Regions from separate parts of the Micromonospora sp. NPDC000207 genome, predicted to be linked through region 1. Evidence: riboswitches for the same ligand, from Rfam matches in the RefSeq annotation. Region 1 holds a riboswitch; the other holds the start of a gene.
What was found. Region 1 has a riboswitch for thiamine pyrophosphate ahead of ABT336_RS04140 (ECF transporter S component). Riboswitches for the same ligand answer to the same signal wherever they lie in the genome.
Positions count from the first base shown of each region.

Region 1 (10,013 bases):
CGCGTCGGTGGGGGCACCCGCCTTGACCATGATGATGACCGCACGTGGCCGCTCCAGTGCGGCGACGAAATCGGCCAGGGACTCGGCCGGCACGAACACGCCCTCGTCGGCGTGCTCGGCAACCAGCTTGCGGGTGCGCTCCGGGGAGCGGTTGTGCACCGCCACGGTGAACCCGTTGCGGGCCAGGTTCCGGGCCAGGTTACGGCCCATCACCGCCAGCCCGGTCACGCCGATCTGCGCCGTCGGCTGTTCAGTCATCCGTTCCGCCACCTTCCACGTCGGCCTGCTGAAGGAGACCGTATCGTGGCCGGCGAGCAGGCCGGCGGGGAGATCGACGCGGTGTCAGCAGGTGGTCGCGTCGGGCCGGGACGGTTGATGCGGGTGCGTGGTGGCGCACCTTCGGGTTACGGTCCACCCATGCCTATCTGACGCGGTCTCCTCGGTCCCGCCCCGTGCCGACACCGCCGGGGATCAGCCGATCAGGGGGCGGAAGGTGCCCAGGGCGACGCTGACCGCGAGCGCCCCACCGGCCAGCGCCGCAGCCCCGAGGACCAGGAGGGCGTCGGCGGTGGTGAACCGTTGCCGCCGGGCGACGGTACGCGGGGTGTCCGCGTCGAAGCCCCGGGCGTCCATCGCCACCGCCAGTCGGGTGCCCCGCCGGATCGCGCCGACCAGCAGGGTGAACGCGGTCGAGGCGAACAGCCGGACCTTGGCCACCGGGTTGCGTCCGGCGTCGACTCCACGGGCCCGGCGGGCCATGCTGATCATCTGCCACTCCTGCGCCAGCAGCGGCACCAGACGGAACGCCGCCAGGGCCCCGATGGCGAACCGGGCGGGGGCCTTCGCGTTCTGGACCAGGGAGTCGGCCAGGTCGGTCGGGTCGGTGGTGGCGAAGACGATCACCCCGGGCAGCGCCACCGCGAACATCCGCAACACCAGGCCGAGGGCGGTGACCAGCACCCCCGAGGTGACCAGCACGGGACCCAGCTCGACAAGGGGTGGCCCGGACCGGTCGGCGGCGAAGAGCACCAGCGTGACGAGGACGCCCACCGCGCCGATCAGCAGCGGCCACGCCCGGCGGGCCAGCACCCGGTACCGGACCCCGAACAGCGGCAGCACCGCCAGCTCGACGGCGATGGCGACGGCGGGGGCGACCGGGTCCAGGGTGACGATCAGCATGATCGAGAAGACGAGCGCCGCCGCGAGCTTCGCCACCGGGTTGCGTCGGGCCAGCGGCGCTCCCGGTGCGGCCACCGGCTCAACCTGGAGCATCGACACCTCCGGTGCCCGCGACGTCGTCGGCACGTCGCAGGGTGACGGTGCGGTCGGCGAGGGCGGCGACGAAGTCCGGGTCGTGGGTGACGGTGACGATCCCGTGTCCGGCGTCGCGCAGCTCGGCGAGGAGGTCCACCAGCTCCAGCCAGGTCCGTCGGTCCTGACCGAAGGTGGGCTCGTCGCAGATCAGCAGGCGGGGGGCGGTGGCCAGCGCTGTCGCCACGCTCAACCGCCGCGCCTCCCCACCGGAGAGGGTGTACGGGTTGGCGTCGGCCAGCCGGGTCAGCCGCAGCCGGTCCAGCAGGGCGTCCACCTGGACCCGGACCTGCTCCGGTGTCCGGCCGGTACGGCGGGGACCCAGGGCCAGCTCGTCTCGGACGGTGCTGGTCACGAACTGGTGCTCCGGGTCCTGGAACACCGACCCGATCCGACCGGCCAGTGCCGGGGCACGCCACCGGTGCGGCGGCGTCCGGGCGTCCCGACCGGCGAGGTCGACGGTGGCTGTCACCCGGCCGGTCCCGGGGCGCAGCAGTCCGCCGAGCAGGAGCGCCAGGGTGGACTTGCCGGCCCCGTTCGGGCCGCGTACGGCGAGCGCCTCACCGGCTCGTACCGTCAGGTCGGTGGCGGCCAGCCGGGGTGGCAGGCCGAGCCCGTCGGCGGTGAGCAACGCGGCACCCGCCGGGGTGCGGGCCCGACGCGGCGGGACCGGACGGCCCGGCACCCAGACCCCCTCGGCGGCGAGGGCGTCGCCGTGTGCGGCGAAGACCGCCTCCGGCGTCCCGTCGGCCCGGACCCCACCCCCCGCTTCGAGGACCACCACCCGGTCGACGAGGCGCAGTGCCTCCGCGACCCGGTGCTCCACCAGCACGAGGGTGGTCTCCTCGTCCAGCGCGGTGTGGACCGCGTCGCGGACCAGTTCCGCCCCGTCCGGGTCGAGGTTCGCCGTCGGTTCGTCGAGGAGCAGGAGTTCGGGGCGCAGGGCGAGCGCCCCGGCCAGGGCCAGGCGTTGCTGTTCGCCGCCGGAGAGCGCCGCCGTGGGCCGGTCCCGGTGGTACGGGAAGCCGACCCGACGCAGCGCCGCGTCGACCCGGGGCCAGATCTGGTCGGCCGGGACCCCCCGGTTCTCCAGCCCGAACGCGACGTCGTCGCCGCTGCGGGCCATCACCAGTTGGGTCTGCGGATCCTGGAAGACGATGCCGACCCGCTCCCGGTCCTTGCGGGGGTCGATCCCGTCGATCTCGACGGTGCCCTCCTGCTCACCGGAGTCGTCGGGCAGCAGCCCGGCCAACGCCGCCAGGAGGGTGGACTTGCCCGCCCCGGAGGGCCCCAGCAGCAGGACCCGCTCACCGCGCTCCACCCGCAGGTCCACCCCGCGTACCGCCCACCGCCTGCGCCCCGCGTGCCGCCACCCGAAGCCGCGTACCTGCACCATGCTCACGCGCCGGCTCCCTCCCGCTCGTCGACATCGGGCTGACCGGTCGACCCGTCGGCGAACGGGGTCGACCGGCCGGCGGCGGGGGTCAGACCAGGGTCCGGTCGCGGCCGGCCGGGAACCGGTCGAGCACACCGGTCCCGGCGAGGGCCCGGGTCAGGTAGTGTCCGCCGACCCCGGCGATCAGGGCGGCGCTGACCACGGTCAGGGCGGCGTACGGCAGACGGTAGCTGACCAGCGCGTACTCGACGTTCCAGGTGAAGAAGTCGAACAGGGCCGCGCTGAGCCCGGTCAGGGCCCCGGCCAGCACCGCCACCGGCAGCCGGAAGGAGCGGTACCGGAACGCGGCGAAGGCCAACTCGGCCCCGAGTCCCTGGATCAGCCCCTGCACGATGGTGATCCCGCCCCACTCCGCACCGAGCAGCGCGGAGACCGTCGCGGCGACCGCCTCGCAGAACAGGGCGGCTCCGGGCTTGCGGATCACCAGCCCACCGAGGACGGCGGGCACCAGCCAGACGCCGTACATGATGGCCTGGCTCGCCGGGGCGGCGGCGAAGGCCGGATCGACGGCCCGCCAGAGCAGGCCCCAGGCCCAGAAGATCACCCCGAAGGAGACGGCGATCACGGCGGCGACCACGATGTCGATGGTCCGCCAGCGGTTGTTGTCGGTGTGGCTCACGTGGATGCTCCCAGTTCCGGAAACGAACCAGGAGAAGACGCACGCCGCGTCCGGGTCACCGGACGGCGACGCGGCGGCTGAAGGTCGACCGAGCTCCCTGCGCTGGAATTACCCAGATCAGGTTCGAGGGTCTGCGGGTGGTGGCCCACACTCTCAGCGCTGTGCGCTCCCCTGTCGGAGTTGAAGTTGTCTCGTGACGCTAACACTGCGGAGTTTGGCCCGGCAAAGTGATCTTTTCGCTGCTCGTGACGGCGTTCACCACGCGGTTGCGGACGTCGTCCACACCCTCGGCGTGGCCGTATCGACGCGACCCGTTGCCGAGAAGTAGGCTCGGCCCGCCGTCGCCGCCGCCCGCGGCGGTCCGGTGGAGACCGGCGGCGTCGACGAGGGCGCGGGTCGTGGGTGGAGGGACTGTTGATGAACGACGGCGACCCGGCCACCGCCGACCGACCGGCCACCACGGCCGAGCGACCGGCCGAGGCCGAGCGACCGGCCGACGGCGAGCGGGCGACCACCACGGCCGAGGGGGCGGATCCGTCGGGGACGCCGCCTGGTGCCTTCCCGGTCGGTGACGGGGGGCGACGCCTCCTCGGTGACCGGATCGGTTCCGTCGAGGTGCTCGCGGCCCTGCTGATCCTCCTGGTCTTCTTCCGGGACCCGATCGCCGGGCTGCTGTCGGACCCCCGGCTCCAGACCTGGACCACCGTCTTCGTCTCGATCATGGTCCAGGCGGCGCCGTTCCTGGTCTTCGGGGTGGTGCTCTCGGCGGTGATCGCGGTCTACGTGCCCCGCTCCTTCTGGGCGCGGGCATTACCCCGACGACCCGGCCTCGCCGTACCGGTGGCGAGTGCTGCCGGATTCGTCCTGCCGGGGTGCGAGTGCGGGTCGGTGCCGGTCGCCGGTTCGCTGATCCGTCGTGGGGTCACCCCGGCCGCCGCCCTGGCCTTCCTGCTGGCCGCCCCGGCGATCAACCCGATCGTGCTGACCGCCACTGCTGTCGCCTTCCCGGGCAACCCGGAGATGGTCGTCGCCCGGGGCCTGGCCAGCCTGGTCGTCGCCGTGATCATGGGGTGGCTCTGGCTGCGGCTCGGGCGGGCCGACTGGATCAAGCTGCCGCACCGGCCCGACCTGGACGGACTCTCCCGGGGCGCGGCCTTCTGGTCGGCGGTCCGACACGACGTCATGCACGCCGGTGGTTTCCTGGTGCTCGGGGCGATGGCGGCGGCCAGCATCAACGTCCTGGTCCCGGAGCGGTGGTTGCAGACCCTCGCCGACGACCCGGTGCTGTCGGTGATGGCCCTGGCCCTGCTCGCCGTCCTGCTCTCCCTCTGTTCGGAGGCGGACGCCTTCGTGGCGGCCTCGCTGTCCCAGTTCTCCCTCACGTCCCGGCTGGTGTTCCTGGTGGTGGGTCCGATGGTCGACCTCAAGCTCGTCGCGATGCAGTCCGGGGTCTTCGGCCGCCGGTTCGCCTACCGCTTCGCCCCGGCGACCTTCGTGGTGGCGGTGACTGTGGCCGTGGCCACCGGGGCGGTGCTGCTGTGAACCGGCAGGCCCAGGCGGTCATCCTGCTCCTGTTCGGCGGGGCGGTGGTCCGGGCCGGGGTCACCGACCTGCATCTGCGCTACGTCAAGGCGGGGCTGCAGCCGTTCCTCGTCGCCGCCGGGCTCGCGCTGGTCGCCGCCGCCGTGATGACCCTCTGGTACGAACTGCGCCCCCTCCTGCCCCGACGGGTGTCCACTCCGGCCCGCAGCGTCACCGAGGTCTCCGCCGACGACCACACCCACCACGAGCCCCGGGTCGGCTGGCTGCTCCTGTTGCCGGTGCTCGGCCTGCTCCTCGTCGCTCCGCCGCCCCTGGGGTCGTACTCGGTCAGCCGGGCGGGCACCACCGTGGCCGCCGACGGACTCTCCGACTACCCGACTCTCCCGCCCGGCGACCCGGTGAGGATCACCGTCCTCGACTACGCCTCCCGGGCGCTGTTCGAGGCGGGGGAGTCCATCGGGGACCGGCGGGTCCAGCTGACCGGGTTCGTCGTCACCGGCCCCGACGGACAGCCGATCCTGGCCCGGATGGTGCTCTCCTGCTGCGCCGCTGACGGGCGTCCGGTGAAGCTGGGGCTGACCGGTCAGGTGCCCGCCGGCCTGCCCGACGACACCTGGGTGGAGGTGGTCGGCAGGTACACCGACCGGATCGGGCGGGACCCGGTCAACGACGCGGAGATCCCGTTCGTCGACGTGGAGACCTGGCGGGAGGTACCGGCCCCGAAGCAGCCGTACGAGTAGGGGGTTGCGGGGTTCCCACCGAATCGGCGCGTGACGATTTCCCAGGTCAACGGGGCGGGGCGCCGGGGGTGGCGACAGTGGCAGATGTGAGTGGGTTTCGCGCCGTGGTGGCCGGGGCACAGGCGTTGTCGCTCGACGGGGGTGGCCCCCGTGGGCGGTACGTCTTCCCGGAGGTAGCGCGTGTCCACGGAAACCGAGAAGCAGCGCTGGCAGCGTAACTTCGCCGACCTGCTCCAGGAGTTGCGCGTCGCACAGACCGGCGTGCAGATTCTCTTCGCCTTCCTGCTCACCCTGCCGTTCAGCGCCGGTTGGGACGGGACCACCGCCTTCCAGCGCGACGTATACATCGTGGCGTTGCTGGCAGCGGCGGCGGCCACCGCGATGATCATCTCGCCGGTGGCTTTCCACAGGGCGCTGTTCCGTCAGGGTCGCAAGCCGGAGCTGGTGCGGTTCGCCCACCGGATGGCCAGCGGTGGCCTCTTCTTCATGCTGATCGCCATGGTCAGCGGGGTCATGCTGGTGACCGACTTCGTCCTGCCCTGGTGGGTGGCCCTGGTGCTCAGCGGCCTCACCGGCGTGTGGTTCCTGACGTTCTGGGTGGCGCTGCCGTTCAGCAGGCGCAACTGGGGCGAGGTCGATCTGGAGGACGACGACGACACTCCGAACCCCTGAGGTCCGACCCCCGTCGCCGCCGAGCCCGGCCCCGGCCCCACCGCCACGGCGTCCGGTCCGCTGCCCCCTGGAGGTCTCCCGGGGGCAGCGCCCCGTCGGTGGACCCGCCCGCGACTCAGCGGCGGGTGCGGACGCCCAACCGGCGCAGCTCCAACTCGGCCAACGCGTTGACAGTGGCGTCGTCACCGCGTCGCCACGCCTGCGCCACGTCGGGGGACACCCTGGTCAACCGCCGTACCGGCTGGTTGGTCAATGCCCGCAGGGCCAACAGGTCCCGCCCCGCCGGAACGGCGGCCAGCGCCGCAGCCGAGGCGGCCCGCCGCATCCAGCGCAGCCGCAGCGGCAGCCAGCCGAACACCACCAGACCGAGCGGGAAGACCAGCACCGCCACCGCCAGGGCCAGGGCCAGCTGGTCGACGAGTTCCTGCTGGTCGCGGCCGGCCTCGGCCATCGCCCGGGCGGCCCCGGCGGCCCGCTCGAAGGGGGCGGTCAGCTCGTCGCCGACAAGCGGCACCCGGCCGACCTTCCCACCGGCGTCGGCCAGGTTGTCGGCCAGCCCACCCCCGGCCCCCTCCAGCTTCTGCCCGGGTACGGCGAGTTTCTCGACCAGGTCGTGCAGCCAGAGCGCGCCCCGGATCGACACGTACACCCAGGCGACGACGAGGAGATCGGTGAGGAGTTGACGGACGGCGACGGGGGAACGGTCGGCGTAGATTTTCACGCCGGTCAGCGTGCCACGCACCCGCCCGCCCGTCGATGTCCCCGTTTCCGGGGCAGACCGGCCGGTCAGCCGGAACAGGTCGGGCAGGTCCCGAAGATCTCCAGGGTGTGGCTGACGTCGGTGTAACCGTGCTGCGCCGCGACCCGCCCGGCCCAGGTCTCCACTGTCGGCCCGGCCACCTCCACGGTCCGGCCGCAGGAGCGGCAGACCAGGTGGTGGTGGTGTCCCTCGCTGCACCGCCGGTAGAGGTGGTCGCCGCCGGGCATCCGCATCACGTCGATCTCGCCCGAGTCGGCCAGCCCCTGCAACGTGCGGTAGACGGTGGTCAGCCCCACCCGCTCACCCCGCTCCCGCAGCATGGCGTGCAGGTCCTGGGCGCTGTGGAACCCGTCGACCTCGCTCAACAGGGCGCTGACCGCGCTCCGCTGTCTGGTGTTGCGGACGGTTCCGGTGCCTGCCTCGGTCATGATCCCTCCCCGGCGTGGCTGACCGCATCCGCCACGATGTGCGCGACGTGCTCGTCGACAAGCGCGTACGCGATCTCCCGACCCCGTCGCGAGCCGCGTACGACCCCGGCTCCGCGCAGCACCCGCAGGTGCTGGGAGACCAATGGTTGGGTCGTCCCGAGCTTCTCCACCAGCTCGTGAACGCAGCGTTCCCCCTCGGCCAGCTCGCTGACGATGGCCAACCGGATGGGCGCTGAGAGGGCGCGCAGCAGTTCGCTGGCGCCCTCGTACGCGTCGTACCCGGTCGTGCTGGTCACCGTGCAACGGTAACCGTTAGCACCAGCCGCCGGGCAACCGCCTCAACGCAGCACGACCTCGGAGGGTTCGGCGACCGGAGTCGGGTCCGGGGTGTTTCGGCGGCGTACGACCCGCCACAGGCCACCGAGCACCGCGACGACCAGGAAGGAGGCGATGGCCAGCAGGACCACCGAGGCACCGGGGGCGGTGTCGGCGTTCGCAGCCACCCAGACCCCGCCACCGGCGGCGAACAGCCCGAGCGTCATCGCCGCACCCATGGTGCTGAGGAAACCTCGGGTGACCTGCTGCGCCGTCGCCACCGGCACCACCATCAACGCACTGATCAGCAGCACCCCCACTGCCCGCATGGCGATCGTCACGGTCACCGCTGTGGCCACCGCGAGGAGCAGGTTGAGGGTCCGCACCGGCAGGCCGGAGACCCGGGCGTACTCCTCGTCGTGACAGACCGCGAAGAGGGCCGGGCGCAGCGCCAGCATCACCACGGTGATCGTCGCGCCGAGCACCGCGATGGTGGTCAGGTCAGTGGGGGAGATCGTGGTCAACGCCCCGAAGAGGTACGTGTTGAGGTTGGCGCTGGTGCTGTCGGAGAGCCCGACCAGCATCACCCCGCCGGCGATACCGCCGTAGAACAGCAGCGCCAGGGCCAGATCCCCGGAGGTGCGACCCCGAGCCCGGACCAGTTCGATGGTGACAGCCCCGAGCGTGGCCGCGATCACCGCCGCCAGCACCGGGGACTGGTTGAACAGCAGCCCGGCACCGACCCCGGTCAGCGCCACGTGCCCGACCCCGTCGCCGATCAGGGCCAGCCGCCGCTGCACCAGGTAGATCCCGAGGGCGGGGGCGGCCAGGCCGATCACCAGCGCGCCGATCAGGGCCCGCTGCATGTACGGGTACTGGAAGAGTTCGATGCTCATCTGCTCCACAGCCCCACGGGCTCGTCGGGACCGTGCGGGTGCACGTGGTCGTGGCCGGGCTCGGCGTGGTGGCCAGCGGGCTCGGGCACCGCGCCGTCGTGGGCGATGCCGCCCTGGTGCACCACCACCGCCCTGTTGATCACGGGCCGGAGGGGACCGAGTTCGTGGGCCACCAGCAGGACGGTTCCGCCGCCGTCGACGAAGCCGCGCAGCGCCCCGGCGAAGGCCTCCTGGCTGGCCGCGTCCACCCCGGCGGTCGGTTCGTCGAGGACCAGCAGGTCCGGTCGGCCGGCCAGGGCCCGGGCGATCAGGGTGCGCTGTTGTTGCCCACCGGAGAGGGTGGCCACCGGGTCACCGGCCCGGTCGGCGAGGCCCACCGCGTCCAGGGCGTCGGCCACGGCGGCCCGGTCGGCGGCCCCGGGCGGGCGCAGGACGCCCCGACGGGCCAGCCGCCCCGAGGCGACCACCTCCCGGACGGTGGCCGGTACGCCGCTGCCCGCCCCGAGCCGCTGCGGCACGTAGCCGAGCCGGTGCCACTGCCGGAACCGGCGCAGCGGGGTGCCGAACAGCTCCACGGTGCCGGCGGCGAGCGGCACCAGGCCGAGCACCGCCCGGATCAGTGTGGACTTGCCCGACCCGTTGGCCCCGAGCACGGCGACCACCTCGCCGGCGGTCACGGCGACCGAGACGTCACGCAGCACGGGGCGGCCGTCGTAGCCGACCACCCCGTGCGTGACGGTGATGACAGGTTCGTTCACGAACATCCCAACGCGGTACGGAGCGCCGCAAGGTTGGCGCGCATCACCGAAAAGTAGTCGCCATCGTTGTCGGCCGACAGTCCTTCCAGCGGATCGAGTACCGCGGTCTTCGCCCCGACCTCCGTGGCGATGGTCTCGGCGACCTTGGGGCTGACCAGCGTCTCGAAGAAGATGGTGGTGGCCTTGTGCTCCCGGGCGGACTCGGCGACCTCGGCCAGGCGGCGCGGGGACGGCTCGTTCTCCGGGGTCAGCCCGGTGATCCCGATCTGCTCCAGCTTGTACCGCTCGGTGAGGTACCCGAAGGCGGTGTGGCTGACCACGATCTCCCGGCGCTGGCAGGTCTTCAGGCCCTCGGTGAACTCGCCGTCGAGCTGCTCCAGCTCGGTCCGGAGCTGCTTGGCGCGGGCGGTGAAGTCGGCGGCCTGCTCCGGGGCGACCTGGCCGAGCCGCTCGGCGAGCTTGTCGCCGATGGTGGCCAGCCGGGTCGGGTCCAGCCAGACGTGCGGGTCCTTCGCC
Region 1 covers NZ_JBEPEQ010000008.1:40,937-50,949, reverse strand. The annotation lists gene gnd (NADP-dependent phosphogluconate dehydrogenase) at 1-258, opposite strand, end outside; gene ABT336_RS04150 (energy-coupling factor transporter transmembrane component T family protein) at 472-1,272, opposite strand; gene ABT336_RS04145 (ABC transporter ATP-binding protein) at 1,259-2,713, opposite strand; gene ABT336_RS04140 (ECF transporter S component) at 2,796-3,386, opposite strand; TPP riboswitch at 3,463-3,569, opposite strand; gene ABT336_RS04135 (permease) at 3,804-4,928, shown strand; gene ABT336_RS04130 (TIGR03943 family putative permease subunit) at 4,925-5,668, shown strand; gene ABT336_RS04125 (DUF6328 family protein) at 5,849-6,340, shown strand; gene ABT336_RS04120 (hypothetical protein) at 6,456-7,061, opposite strand; gene ABT336_RS04115 (Fur family transcriptional regulator) at 7,127-7,528, opposite strand; gene ABT336_RS04110 (ArsR/SmtB family transcription factor) at 7,525-7,824, opposite strand; gene ABT336_RS04105 (metal ABC transporter permease) at 7,867-8,733, opposite strand; gene ABT336_RS04100 (metal ABC transporter ATP-binding protein) at 8,736-9,497, opposite strand; gene ABT336_RS04095 (metal ABC transporter substrate-binding protein) at 9,494-10,013, opposite strand, start outside.

Region 2 (10,013 bases), on a different contig from region 1:
GCGGGGCGTTGTCGGTCACGCCCCTGCCGACGAAGTCCATCCAGTTGACGTTGAACAGACTGTTGGCGCCTCCGCCCGGGTCCCGGGCCACGAAGAAGAGCGTGCCGCCCGAGTCGGCGTCCGTCGGCACCTGCGCGGTGACGTCCGTGTACGTCTGCCACTCTCCGGTCGTGGGGACGTCGACCGAGGTGAGCAGCGGACCGTCGGGCGCACCGGCGCGTACCTCGACACGTCCACCGGAGGTCGCCGAGGCGACCCGGAACCGGATGGCGTCGATGCCGGTCAGGCTGGCGGGCTTGACCGACCACCAGTCGCCATCCTCGATGAACCCGATGTTCTGTCCACCCCCGGCGGTGTCCCCGGTGGTCTCCCGCCCTACGCCCGGGTCGCCGCCCCCGGTGCCGCCCGGGATCCGACCGGTGGCGGTGTAGTACTCGGCCTGCTTGCGCTTGGGCTGGAGGATCTCCAGGGACCGGCCGGTCAGTGCCCCGGCGCCGCCCGTACCGCCGTTGTCGGTGTAGGTCGCCTCCAGGACGGTGAAGACGTTCGCCTCGGCCCCGTGGCCGGCGGCGAGCTGGGTCTGCACGGTGCCGGTGCAGCCGGTGTGCTGCTCCAGCGGGTGGGCGTGCTCGTCGTGGCCGAGCAGGACCTGGAGGTTCACCCGGGCGCAGTCGATCTCCCCGTCCTCCGCGTCGGTCACCTTGACCGTGTACTTGACCTGGTCACCCCATTCGAAGAAGCCGCCGTCCGGGGGGAACTCGATGGTCACTGTCGGGGCGGTGTTGCCGACCGTCACCCGGACGTTGGCCACCGCGGTCCGCCCCCTGTCGTTGGTGACGGTGAGCTGGGCGTTGTAGTTGCCGGCAGCGTCGTACGTGTGGGTGGGGTTCGCCGCCGTCGAGGACTCCCCGTCGCCGAAGGTCCAGGCGTACGTCAGCGACCCACCGTCGGGGTCCCGGGAACCGGCGCTGGAGAAGGTGACGGTCAGCGGTGACGGCCCGGAGGTCGGGTCTGCTTCGGCCTGCGCGATGGGGGCCCGGTCACCGGCGACGTAGTCGATCCGGTAGACCCCCGAGTTGTCGTTGTTGCCGCCGAAGCCACTGCCCCACTCGATCAGGTACAGCGCGCCGTCCGGCCCGAACTCGAAGTCCATCGGCCGGATGAAGGTCATCCCGGTGAGCAGCTGGTTGATGTCGACCAGGGACTTCCCGTCCTCGGTGACCTGCATGGTGTACATCTTCGACTGGTTCCACTCGCCGAGGAGGGCCTTGCCGTCGTAGTACGCCGGCCACTTGCGGGTCGACTGGTTGTCGGCGTCGTACCGGTAGACCGGGCCGCCCATCGGTGCTCCGCCGCCGCCGATCTCCGGGAAGCGCGGGTTGGGAGCGTAGCCGTAGTCGACTGTGGCCGGGATGGCCGGGGGCAGGGTGGTCAGGCCGGTGTTGTTGGGGGAGTTGTTCACCGGTGCGGCGCAGTCGAACTTCGCCCCGCTCGGGCCCGAGGGGAACTGGTAGTCGTTGTACGCCTGGTTGGCCCCGTGGCAGTACGGCCAGCCGTAGTTGCCGGGCCGGTCGACGATGTTCCACTCGACCAGGCCCTCGGGTCCCCGGTTGGGGTTGGCCGCGCTGGCGTCCGGCCCGTAGTCGGCGACGTAGAGCACGTCGGTGCGGAGGTCGACACCGATCCGGAACGGGTTGCGGAAGCCCATCGCGTAGATCTCGGGGCGGGTCTTCTCGGTGCCGGCCGGGAAGAGGTTGCCCTCCGGGACCGTGTACGTACCGTCGTCCTCCGGGTGGATCCGGAGGACCTTCCCGCGCAGGTCGTTGGTGTTTCCGGAGGACCGCTGCGCGTCGTAGTCCTGGCGTCCCGGTCGCTCGTCGATCGGGGTGAACGCGCTGGACTCGAAGGGGTTGGTGTTGTCGCCGGTGGCCAGGTAGAGGTTGCCGGCCGAGTCGAACGTCATCGTCCCGCCCGCGTGGCAGCAGGTGTTGCGCTGGGTGGTGACCTCCAGGACGACCTTCTCGCTGGCGGTGTCGATGGTGTCGCCGCTGACAGTGAACCGGGACAGCAGGTTGCGGGGGCCGCCGCCGTTGGGGGCGTAGTAGAGGTACACCCAGTTGTTCGTGGCGAAGTCCGGGTCGAGGCGGATGCCGATCAGGCCGTCCTCGTTTCCGGTGAAGACGTCCAGGTCGGCGGCGGTGACGGTGTTGCCGGTGTCCGGCTTGACGATCTGGACCCGGCCGTCACGCTCGATGTAGAAGACCCGGCCGTCGGCGGCGACGTCCAACTCCATCGGGTTGCTGGTGTCGTCGTCGAGCGTCACCTTCTCGAAGCTCTCGGTCTTCGAGGCGGCACAGTCGGAGTCGACCACTCCGGCGGCGGTCTGGATGCCGCCCAGCAGGTGTTGCAGGAACTCCGGTTCGGCGAAGGACTCGTCGGTGTGGCCGCCGCCGGTGTACCAGGCCCGGCCGCCGTCGTACTCCTGGCACCAGGCGATCGGGTGGTCGTGTCCCATCGCGCCGCTGCCGGGGGCGTAGGTGCTCTCGTCCAGGCTGGACAGGACGTGGACCTGGGAGCGCGGGTTGGACCGGAAGTTGTACCACTCGTCGTACCGGGTCCAGCGTTCCGGCAGGTGTGCCGTCGACTCGTGCGCGTGGTCCTCGACCTTGATCGTCGCGGTCTGGTTGGCCGGGTGGCTGGCGAAGTACGCGCCGACCAGCTTGCCGTACCACTCCCAGCTGTACTCGGTGTCCGAGGCGGCGTGCACACCGGCGTAGCCGCCGCCGGCCTGGATGTAGCGCTCGAACGCCGCCTGCTGACCGGCGTCGAGGACGTCCCCCGTGGTGGAGAGCCAGACGACCGCCCGGTAGCGGGCCAGGTTGGCGTCGGTGAAGGCACCGCCGTCCTCGGTGGCGTCGACCGTGAACCCGTGTTCGGCCCCGAGTCGTTGGATGGCGGCGATGCCGGCCGGAATGGAACCGTGCCGGAACCCGGCGGTCTTGGAGAAGACCAGCACCGAGTACGGCTCGGCCTCGTCCGCCGCCGGGGCGGGCGGTACCGGTGCCGGTGCGGCCTGCGCGGCTGCGGGCTCGACGGTGGGGGCGGCCTGGGCGGGCACACCCATGAGCATGGTGGTGGTGAGGGTGAGCGCGAGCAGGGCCGCGGGGAGGGGACCCCGTGGCGATCTGATGCGGCGGAATCGGGACACCAGGGTCTCCTCTGTCCGTGCGGGACGACGGGTGTCGGAGCGGCCCGCCGAAGACCGCCCCGATCCGACCCGACAGCACTGGCGACCGGGGGGCGCCGACGCCCCGGACAGTCATTCTGACGAATCGATAAACAAATTAATTCGGATGTATCTATGTCCGACAAGATGCAGTCCGGTCACGGTTGTGTAACGCCAGTCCGCAATAGCCTCGACTCCCGCCAAACCGACCGGAACACGCCCGGTGACCCAGCCGGCCCCGGGTGAGCTGCGGCACGGCTCGGTCGACACCCCCTTGGCGGATCCGCCGATCCGTCGTACGGTGGCACCGAACCAACCCACGGGAGCCCGGTGTACCGGGCTGAGAGGGGGGCTAGGAGCCCCCGACCGTCGAACCTGATCCGGGTAATGCCGGCGCAGGGAGGAGTGTTGCCGTGCCGTCCCTGGGACGACTGCATCTGGTCACCGACACCCGCCCCGGGCGGGATCCGCTCGCCGTGGTCCGTGCCGCGCTGGCCGTCGCCGACAGCGAACTCGTCGTCCAGGTCCGGGTCGCCGACGAGGCCACCGACCGCGAGGCGTACGACCTGGCCGCCCGGATCCTCGGGCTCTGTACCCCGTACCGGGCCACCTGCCTGGTCAACGATCGACTGCACGTCGCCCTGGCGGTCGGTGCGGCCGGCGGGCACGTCGGCGCCGACGACCTGCCCGTCCCCGCCGCCCGCCGGGTCCTCGGCCCCGACGGGGTGCTCGGCGCCACCGCCCGGGAACCCGTCGCCGCCCGGGCCGCCATCGCCGCCGGGGCCGACTACCTGGGCGTCGGCCCGTGCCACCACACCGCCACCAAGGACGGTCTGCCCGACCCGATCGGCCCCGCCGGGGTACGCGCCGTCGCCGACGCCGTCGACGTACCAGTCATCGCGATCGGTGGGGTGACAGTGGCGACAGTTCCGGCGCTGCGCGCCGCCGGGGCGTACGGGGTGGCGGTGGTGGGGGCGCTCTCCGACGCCGCCGACCCGGGCCGCACCACAGCCGACTTCCTGCGGGAACTGACGTGTTAGGAACGGCCTCCGCCCCGTCGACGGGCGAGGCCGTCGGTCCAACCGAGGCCGACGGATCCGTCGGTGCACCCGAGGTGGCGGTGATCGGGGCGGGAGTGATCGGGCTGGCGGTGGCCTGGCGCTGCGCCCGACGCGGGCTCCGGGTGACAGTCCACGACCCCACCCCCGGCAGCGGGGCCTCGCACGTAGCGGCCGGGATGCTCTCCCCGGTCGTCGAGGCGCACTTCGGCGAGGGAGAGTTGACCGGGCTGCTGGCCGACTCGGCGGCCCGGTGGCCGGCCTTCGCCGCCGAGCTGACCGAGGCCGCCGACACCGACTTCGGATACCGCACCGAGGGCACCCTCGTGGTCGGACTGACCGGCGACGACCTGGCCGAGGCGCGACGACTCTGGACGTACCAGGCGGGGCTGGGGCTGCCGATCACCCCACTGCGCCCCTCCCAGCTGCGGGAACGCGAACCGGCGCTGGCCCTGCGGCTGCGCGGTGGTGCGCTGGCGGCCACCGACCACCAGGTCGACCCGCGCCTGTTGGTCGCCGCGCTGCGGACCGCCGCCCGCCGGGCCGGCGCCCGACTCGTCGGAACCCGGGTCGCCGACCTGGCCGAGGTGACCGCCCGGACCACCGTGGTCGCCGCCGGGTGCGGCGCAGCCGCGCTGACCGGGCTCCCGATCCGGCCGGTCAAGGGGCAGATCCTCCGACTCCGGGCCCCCGACGGCGGCCCGCCGGGGCTGCGCCACGTCATCAGGGGGCACGCCGACGGGGAACCGGTCTACCTGGTCCCCCGCGCCGACGGGGAGGTGGTCGTCGGGGCCACCGTCGAGGAACGGTCCGACACCACCGTCACCGCCGGCGCCGTCCTGCGACTCCTGCGCGCCGCCGTCGACCTGGTACCCGAGCTGGCCGAGTACGACCTGGTGGAGACGGTCGCCGGACTGCGCCCCGGTACGCCCGACAACGCCCCGGTCCTGGGGACGCTCCCCGGTCGGCCGGACGTCCTGGTCGCCACCGGACACCACAGGCACGGGATCGCCCTCACCCCGGTCACCGCAGACCTGATCGCCGACCTGGTGACCACCGGCGTGCCCGACCCCCGGCTCGCGCCCTTCGCCGCCGACCGGTTCGACACCGGCGGCCAGTCGATCGAGGAGGACAGGTGGAAGTGACTGTGAACGGGGTGGCCCGGGCGGTGACCGAGGGGCTGAGCGTGGCCGACCTGGTCCGCGTGGTCACCGCGGAGCAGCGGGGACTGGCGGTGGCGGTCAACGGCGAGGTGGTGCCGCGTACCGGGTGGCCGGATGAGGTCCTGCACCCGGGGGACCGGGTCGAGGTGCTCAGCGCGGCGCAGGGCGGGTGAACGCGGTGACCACCACCGACGGGCTCGTCCTCGGCGGGCAGACCTTCGACTCCCGGCTGATCCTCGGCACCGGTGGGGCGGCCAACCTGCACGTCCTGGAACAGGCGATCCGCGCCTCCGGCACCGGACTGGTCACCCTGGCGCTGCGCCGGGTGGACACCGCCCCCGGCACCTCCGGTGGACTGCTCGACCTGCTCGACCGGTGCGGCGTACGCCTGCTGCCCAACACTGCCGGCTGCTACACCGCCGCCGAGGCGGTCAAGGTCGCCCACCTGGCCCGGGACGCCTTCGACACCGACTGGATCAAGCTTGAGGTGATCGGCGACGAGCGCACGCTGCTGCCCGACGGGGTGGAGCTGCTGCGCGCCGCCGAGGAACTGGTCGCCGAGGGCTTCACCGTCCTGCCGTACACCAGTGACGATCCGATTCTCGCCCGTCGGCTCGCCGACGTCGGGTGCGCGGCGGTGATGCCCGCCGGTTCGCCGATCGGGTCGGGGTTGGGCGTGGGCAACCCGCACCACATCCGGCTGATCCGGCAGAGCGTCGACGTACCGGTGATCCTGGACGCCGGGATCGGCACCGCCTCCGACGCGGCCCTGGCGATGGAGCTCGGCTGCGACGCGGTGTTGCTGGCCAGCGCCGTCACCCGGGCGGTGGATCCGGTGGCGATGGCCACCGCGATGCGGTACGCGACCGAGGCCGGTCGGCTGGCCCACGTCGCCGGTCGGATCCCCCGCCGGTTCCACGCCCTCGCCTCCACCCCTGACGAGGGGCGACCCGACCTGTGACAGCCATCCCCGCGTCTCGTGTGACACCACCCGGGCGGGAGCGCCCCGCCGAAGATCCCGGCAGGAGGCGGCCCCTGGCCGGGCCGGAACCCGCCACGACGCCCTCCGGGGTGGTGGTGCTCACCGGTCGGGTCGACGCCCCGAACGGGGTGGAACGGGCGGTCGCCGGGGCGGTGGCCGGGGGAGTGCGGTGGGTGGTCCTGCGGGAGCGGGACCTTCCCCGGGCCGAACGCGCCGCCCTCGCCGTCGAGCTGCGCGCGATCCTCGCCGAGGTGGACGGCACGTTGATAGTGGCCGGGCCGGACCCCCTCGACGGGGACGCCGTGCACCTGCCGGCCCGGGGGCCGTACCCGCCGCCGACCGTCGGCCTGGTCGGGCGCTCCTGCCACGACGCCGCCGAACTGGCCCGACTGACCACAGAGGACTACGTCACCCTCTCCCCGGTCTGGCCCACCGACACCAAACCCGGCCACGGTCCACCACTGCACCCCGACGGGCTGGCCCGGTTGGTCGGACGCAGTCCGGTTCCGGTCCTGGCCCTCGGCGGGGTGACCACCCCCGGCCGGGTGTCCGCCGCCGTCGCGGCGGGTGCCGCCGGTGTCGCAGTCCTCGGCGCGATCATGCGGGCCGGGGACCCGGCCGAGACGGCCACCGCCCTCACCGCCGCCTTCACCGACGCCACCTCCGGAGACGTCTCCACCGACGCCGCTTTCGGACGCGTCTCCACCGACGCCGTCTCCACCGACGCCTCCGGAGGCGTCGGCTCGGCCGTCGGCGACCAGCCCATCAGCACGACCAGGAGGGGAACGCCGTGACGCCAAGGACCGTACTCACCATCGCCGGCTCGGACTCCGGTGGTGGTGCTGGCATCCAAGCCGACCTCAAGACCTTCGCCGCCCTCGGCGCGTACGGCACGAGTGTCCTCACCGCCGTCACCGCCCAGAACACCCGGGGCGTCGACGGGGTCCTCCCGTTGCCCCCGCAGACAGTCACCGAGCAGCTCGACAGTGTCCTGACCGACTTCACCGTCCGGGCGGTGAAGACCGGCGTCCTGGGAACCCCGGCCGTCGCCGACGCCATCGCCGACGCGGCCCGCTCGGGGCGGCTGCCGCATCTGGTGGTGGACCCGGTGCTGGTGGCCACCAGCGGGCACACCCTCGGGGTGACGGCGGCGGTCGAGCGGCTCCTGCCGTACGCGCAGGTGGCGACGCCGAACTGCGCGGAGGCCGCAGCCCTCACCGGCGGCCTGGTGACCACTGTGGAGGAGATGGTCGCCGCCGCCGAGGCGCTGGCCGCCGGTGGACCGGCGCACGTGGTGGTGACCGGTGGGGACGTGGACGCCGACGGGGAGTCCGTCGACGTCCTGGTCGGGGCCGGGGGCACCACGCTGCTGCGGGGTCCGAGGGTGGACACGGCCAACAACCACGGGACCGGCTGCTCGTTCTCGGCGGCGGTCGCCGTCCGGTTGGCCGCCGGGGACCCGGTGGCGGTGGCGGTGGCGACCGCCAAGGAGTACGTCGCCCGTGCGCTGACCGGCGGGCGGGACTGGAAGTTGGGCGCGGGAGCCGGTCCGTTGGACCACTTCGGCTGGGCCTGCGCCCCGGATCAGGGGAGCGCAGGGGCGTCCCGCCCCGCGTGAAGCACAGGGAGGCTGTCATGCACACACGCCGCAAGGTCTACGTCGAGGGATCCCGGCCGGACGTCCGGGTGCCCTTCGCCGAGGTGGAGTTGACCGGTGACAACCCGCCCGTGCGGTTGTACGACACGTCGGGGCCGGGCTCCGACCCGGAGGTGGGGTTGCCGCCGCTGCGCGGACGGTGGATCGCCGAACGGGGGGACGTGGCCCCGGTCCGGGGCGGGGGCACCCCGCTGGTGGGCGTGGACGGTCGGCGACCGACCCAGCTCGCGTACGCCCGCGCCGGGGTGGTGACCCCGGAGATGGAGTTCGTGGCGATCCGGGAGCAGGTGACGCCGGAACTGGTGCGCGACGAGATCGCCGCCGGTCGGGCGGTGCTCCCGCTCAACGTCAACCATCCCGAGTGCGAACCGGCGATCATCGGCAAGGCGTTCCTGGTGAAGGTGAACGCCAACATCGGCACCTCGGCTGTCACCTCCTCGGTGGCCGAGGAGGTGGAGAAGATGACGTGGGCGACCCGTTGGGGTGCGGACACGGTGATGGACCTCTCCACCGGTAAGCGGATCCACCAGACCCGCGAGGCGATCGTGCGCAACTCGCCGGTGCCGATCGGGACGGTCCCCATCTACCAGGCGTTGGAGAAGGTCGACGGTGACCCGGTGAAGCTCACCTGGGAGGTGTTCCGGGAGACCGTGATCGAGCAGGCCGAGCAGGGCGTGGACTACATGACGGTGCACGCCGGGGTGCTGCTGCCGTACGTGCCGATGGCGGTGGACCGGGTCACCGGGATCGTCTCCCGGGGCGGGTCGATCATGGCCGCCTGGTGCCTGGCACACCACACGGAGAACTTCCTCTACACCAACTTCCGGGAACTCTGCGAGATCCTGGCCCGCTACGACGTGACCTTCTCCCTCGGGGACGGGCTGCGCCCGGGTTCCATCGCGGACGCCAACGACGAGGCGCAGTTCGCCGAACTCCGTACCCTCGGCGAACTCACCAGGATCGCCTGGGAGTACGACGTCCAGGTCATGATCGAGGGACCGGGGCACGTGCCGATGCACAAGATCAAGGAGAACGTGGACCTCCAGCAGGAGTGGTGCCACGAGGCGCCCTTCTACACCCTCGGTCCGCTGACCACCGACATCGCCCCGGCGTACGACCACATCACCTCGGCGATCGGTGCCGCGATGATCGGCATGTTCGGCACCGCGATGCTCTGTTACGTCACGCCGAAGGAGCACCTCGGGCTGCCGGACCGGGACGACGTCAAGGCCGGGGTCATCGCGTACAAGATCGCCGCGCACGCCGCCGACCTGGCCAAGGGCCACCCCGGGGCGCAGGACTGGGACGACGCGCTGTCGAAGGCCCGGTTCGAGTTCCGGTGGGAGGACCAGTTCAACCTCTCCCTGGACCCGCAGACGGCGCGGTCGTACCACGACGCGACACTGCCGGCCGCGCCGGCGAAGACGGCCCACTTCTGCTCCATGTGCGGACCGAAGTTCTGCTCCATGAAGATCACCCAGGAGCTGAAGGAGTACGCCGCCCGGGGCATGCAGGCCAAGTCCGACGAGTTCCGCTCCACCGGGGGACGGGTATACCTGCCCCTCGCCTGAGGGTCCCCCTGTCAGTCCCGGCTGTGTCGGCCGGAGGAGCCCAGCCGCCGCTTACCGGTCTCCGGCTCCGTGGTCGGCCGACCCAGTCCGGTGACCCAGTCGACGTACTCCTCGTCCTGGGCCGGCACCTCCGGTTCGGGGCGTTCCTTGCCGCCCCGCTCCCGAGGGACCTCGGCGGTCGGGTCGCCCGACTCGGTCCGGTTCCGGTTGCGTCGGAAGAAGCGCAGGACGGACCGGGTCGGGGTCGTCCCGTCGGCGCTCGGGTCGGCCTCCGCCGCCTCGGCGGGGACCCCGACCGGCACCGGTTCCGGTTCCTGCTCTACCGGTTCCAGCTCCAGGTCCGGCTCCGGCTCCGG
Region 2 covers NZ_JBEPEQ010000019.1:40,828-50,840, reverse strand. The annotation lists gene ABT336_RS07250 (ThuA domain-containing protein) at 1-3,208, opposite strand, end outside; TPP riboswitch at 3,536-3,645, shown strand; gene thiE (thiamine phosphate synthase) at 3,640-4,266, shown strand; gene thiO (glycine oxidase ThiO) at 4,341-5,429, shown strand; gene thiS (sulfur carrier protein ThiS) at 5,420-5,620, shown strand; gene ABT336_RS07230 (thiazole synthase) at 5,626-6,408, shown strand; gene ABT336_RS07225 (thiamine phosphate synthase) at 6,483-7,223, shown strand; gene thiD (bifunctional hydroxymethylpyrimidine kinase/phosphomethylpyrimidine kinase) at 7,220-8,047, shown strand; gene thiC (phosphomethylpyrimidine synthase ThiC) at 8,065-9,657, shown strand; gene ABT336_RS07210 (hypothetical protein) at 9,669-10,013, opposite strand, start outside.
Region 2: it holds a riboswitch for thiamine pyrophosphate, as region 1 does, so the genes downstream of both, thiE (thiamine phosphate synthase) here and ABT336_RS04140 (ECF transporter S component) in region 1, are expected to answer to the same signal.